2 regions of the Dactylosporangium sp. CA-233914 genome follow, and region 2 is predicted to be linked to the other one. Evidence: riboswitches for the same ligand, from Rfam matches in the RefSeq annotation. Region 2 holds a riboswitch; the other holds the start of a gene.
What was found. A riboswitch is a leader RNA that binds a small molecule or an ion and turns the genes downstream of it on or off. The one in region 2 is predicted to bind cyclic di-AMP.
Positions count from the first base shown of each region.

Region 1 (2,196 bases), 1.3 Mb from region 2:
CAGGAGCCCTCGACTGGGGCGATGCCATGTGTACGCGATTGGGGTGATGGCCATGAGCGGGCCTATCGTGGGCAAGCGCCGCCTCCGAGCCGAGCTACGACGGCTGCGGCGCGAGCGGGAGCTGACCCAGGATCTGGTGGCCGCCGAGATGGAGTGGTCGCTGTCCAAGCTCATCCGCATCGAGAACGGCACGGTCGCCATCTCCGTGAGCGACCTGCGCAGCCTGCTGGCCTACTACCGGGTCCACGACCCGCGGACGGTCGACGAGCTGCTCGAGCTGGCCCGGGCGGCGAAGCGGCGGATGTGGTGGGACGAGTACCGCCCCACGCTGCCGGCACAGCTGGTCACGTACGTCGGCTTCGAGGCGGAGGCGGCCCGCGTCGGCGAGTGGGCGCCGATCATGTTTCCGGCGCTGCTGCAGACCCGGCGGTACGCCCACGCGACGTCCGAGACCGAGTCGGAGCGGCGCGTGGAGTTCCACGCCCGCCGGCAGGAGGAGCTCTTCGGCCGCGAGGAGCCGCCGCGCCTGCAGGCGCTGCTCGACGAGTCGGTGCTGCGCCGCAATCCGGTCCCGGGCGACGAGGCGCTGCTGGTCGACCAGCTGGAGCACACGATCGAGATGGCGCAGCGGCCGTACGCCGACGTCCGCGTCGTGCCCCTCAACGCCGGCTACCACCCGGGGTGGGAGGGCGACTTCGCGCTGCTGGACTTCGGCGCCGACGACGGTGTGCTCTACCGCCAGCACCTGCTGTGGGAGGAGCCGGAGCTCATCGCGATGTACCGCGGTGCGCTCGACCGCCTCACCGAGCGGGCCCTGTCGCAGGAGGCCACGCTCGACCTCATGCGGCAGGTGGCCGGCGAGCTGAAGTAGCCCGGGAGGGGCCCCTCGGCGAGGGGCCCCGGCGGGGTCACAGCTTCTCGTCGCCGGGCTTCGCGTCCGTAACCGTTCGGTACCAATGTCACGGCCTGAAACGGGGGGCCAACCGGCGGTAATCCGGACTTTTAGGGTAATAGATATCGATCGGGACGCACGCCTTTCGCCTGGCGGATGCTCACGTTAAGTTAGGCGCTGGCCTGCTCGGCAGTTCGTCATCCACCCCGGATGACACCGGGCAAGCGCCGCCGAATCGAGTTCGAGCGCACCCTCCCCGGGCGCGCCCATCGAACCGGGGACCCATTCATCTGGGGTGAATCCGCAACGCTGCGGTAGGGCGCTATCTCTTCTCGCCCGAACCCGTCAGCTAACCCGGTAGGCGGTCGGTGCATGAAGGGTCTTTCCTTGTCCACTGGACATCGTGCCCGCCGGTCGGTGCTGCGGACCCTTGTGATCGGGTTCATCTCACTCACCGTGCTCGCACCCGCCACGGTCGCACACGCCGACCCGACGCTGGCCGAGATCCAGGCCCAGCTCGACAAGTCGAACGACGAACTCGAGCACACGGTCGAGGCCTGGAACAAGATCAACTCCGACCTGACCGACTCCCAAACCCGGGCGAAGGCGCTCGAGGACAGCGTGACCAACGCCAATGCCGGCGTCGAGCAGATCGCGATCGCCGCGTTCAAGACCAACGGCAACCTGCGCAACCTCAACATGGTCCTCAACGCGACGTCGTCGGGCTCGCTCATGGACCAGCTGTCGATGCTGCAGCAGATCACCCATCAACAGCAGAAGAGCATCGACGACTACAAGGCCGCCAAGTCCAAGATGGACGAGACGATCGCGGCGCAGAACACCCAGAAGGCCGATCTCGAGAACCAGCGCAAGAAGATCGAGGGCGACCTCAAGAAGCTCCAGGACCTGCAGCGGAAGGCGACCGCCGCGGGCGCCAAAAAGGTGAGCTACAACAGCGTCAACGCGCCGCAGGTCGACGACGCCACGCGCCAGAAGGTCATCAACTTCGCCTACGCGCAGCAGGGCGAGCCCTACCACTGGGGCTCGGCCGGCCCGGACTCCTGGGACTGCTCGGGGCTGACGATGATGGCCTGGAAGCAGGTGGGTGCGAATCTGCCGCACGTCGCCGCGGACCAGTGGAAGGTCGTCCAGCACATTTCCGCGTCGGAGGCCCGACCCGGCGACCTCGTCTTCATGAACAGCCTCGGCCACGTCGGCATCTACGTGTCGCCCGGCCGGATGATCCACGCCCCGCACACGGGCGACGTGGTGAGGGTGGCCAATATCAGCGGCAGCGTCTACGG
Region 1 is NZ_CP192030.1:1,546,065-1,548,260, reverse strand. It holds gene ACQPY0_RS07100 (DUF5753 domain-containing protein) at 53-871, shown strand; cyclic di-AMP (ydaO/yuaA leader) riboswitch at 1,111-1,272, shown strand; gene ACQPY0_RS07095 (NlpC/P60 family protein) at 1,310-2,196, shown strand, end outside.
Region 1: linked by a shared signal. The riboswitch ahead of ACQPY0_RS07095 (NlpC/P60 family protein) and the one ahead of ACQPY0_RS01345 (NlpC/P60 family protein) in region 2 are both predicted to bind cyclic di-AMP.

Region 2 (2,196 bases):
TTGGGCGGCTCGGGCTGCTGACGCACTCGACCGCCGGCTTCATCGACCCCGGGTTCTCCGGGCACGTCACGCTGGAGCTGTCCAACGTCGCCAACCTGCCGATCCGCCTGTGGCCGGGCATGAAGATCGGGCAGCTGTGCATCTTCCGGCTCTCGTCGCCGTCCGAGCATCCGTACGGCTCGGCGGTCTACGGCTCGCGGTACCAGGGGCAGCGCGGCCCGACCCCGAGCCGTTCCTGGCAGAACTGGCGCACCTGGCCTACGCAGTAAAAGTTTGGGGCGGGCCCGAAGGCCCGCCCCAAAGTTCATGCCACCCGGCCGTATCCGGATATCGGTTCTTGGTCGATCTTCTTCATCTGGACGGGTGCGCTGGGATTCGGTGCGTGCACCATCCAGCCGCCGCCGACGTACAGCCCCACGTGGTGCAGGTCGCTGAAGAAGAAGACCAGGTCGCCGGCCTTGAGGTCGGCACGCGTGACGCGCTTGGTGTCCTGGTACTGCCAATTGGTGTAGTGGCGCAGCGTGTAGCCGACTTGCTTCCAGGCGTACAGCGTCAGGCCGGAGCAGTCGAACGTGTTCGGGCCCTCGGTGGCCCACACGTACTTCTTGCCGATCTGCTGGCAGGCGATCTGCGCGGCCTTGGCACCCGGGCCGCCGGTGTACTCGTACGGACAGGCCACCGGTTTGAGGCTGCCGGTGCCGTTACCGTTACCGTACGCGTCCAGCCGCATCGCCTGCAGGCTCTTGATGTCGGCGTTGATCTGCTGCTCCTGCTTCGCCAGCGCGGCCTCCTGCTCGGCCTGCTTGGCGACCAGCTCGTCGAGCGGGCCCTTCTGGGCGTCGTACTGCTGCTTGGCGACCAGCACGTCCTTGATCCGCGTCTGCTCGTCCTTGGCCACCATGTTGAGCAGCGTCATCTGGTCGATGAACGTGTCAGGCGAGCCGGTGGTGAGCATCGCGTCGAGCTTCGAGACGCGGCCGGTCTTGTACTGCATCACCGCGAACGCGGTCACCTTGTCGAAGGCGGCGTCGACCCGGGTGCGCAGCGGGGCGATCTGGTCCTCGAGCTGCTTCTGCTTGGTCTTGTTGGCGGCGAGCTCGAGCTTGAGCTGATTGTGCTGCTCGACGACGGGCTCGATCTGGTTCCACTTCTCGTCGATCTGCTTCTCGATCTCGCCGGGCGTGGGCTCGGCGTGCGCAAGCCCGGTGATGCCGACGGCGAGGGACAGACCGCCGAGGGTGGCGACGAGGAGCCGTACCAGACGGTTGGGCCGCCTCGTCCACCTCAGATGGGTCTCCACCGAGGAGTTACTCCTTCTTCCAGGCCGCCTACCGGGTTAGCTGACGGGTTCGGGCGGGAAGGTCGCCCTACCGCGTGTTACTGCGGATTCACCCCGGTGAAACACTTGGGTCCCCGGCTCGGAAATTCGACTCGGCGGTGCCGCCCGGCGCGACCGTCGTGGTCGCGGACATCCAGCCGACGGGAATTCACGTTAAGGGGGCCAGGTTCCCAGGTTCAAGTCAGTGCGCGATTCTTGTCCGATTTGTCGCTAAGGTCGCGCGAATCGAGTGACGAACACGTCGTCGATTATGCCCACGAACTGGTCGTTGTTCGCACTCGTTCCCTTACCGCCAATGCAGATCGGATCGTCGTTCGCTATCGACAGTGACGACGGAATCGCCGTCCGTCCCGCCTCGACCCCGTCCACGGCCACCGTGAGCAGTGCGTTACCGCGCGAACACGCGAGCCGGTGCCACCGCCCGTCGGCGACGCTACGGGACGCCATGGCCACGAAAATGGTGGCGGAAGAAGTGCCGACAATCACACAGCTGGGCTGTCCGGCCACCCCGTCGACCTGCAGCTTGAACTGACTGTCACCGACCGAGAACCCTTTCTGCACAACATTGGCGCCTTTGGAAGTCTCGTTCGGTTGAACCAGGACGCTGGCGCCGTACGTTATGGATCCACGTCCGGGATTGAGAAAGCCGGCCCGCCCGCTCTGCAGGATGGCCCGTGCGCAACTCTGTGCACCGTAATGCTCACATCGCGGCGGAAACCGCACCGCGAGTCCGCCGTCGTGCGGCACCGCGGAGAGCTCCCCGCCCTCGGCCCGCCGCGACCGCAGCCCGAGCCGCCCGCCGGCGTCCCCGATCGGCTCCGACAGCCCGTTGTCGAACGTGTACCGAACGGTGATGT
Region 2 is NZ_CP192030.1:293,910-296,105, forward strand. It holds gene dcd (dCTP deaminase) at 1-269, shown strand, start outside; gene ACQPY0_RS01345 (NlpC/P60 family protein) at 305-1,300, opposite strand; cyclic di-AMP (ydaO/yuaA leader) riboswitch at 1,312-1,447, opposite strand; gene ACQPY0_RS01350 (LamG-like jellyroll fold domain-containing protein) at 1,550-2,196, opposite strand, start outside.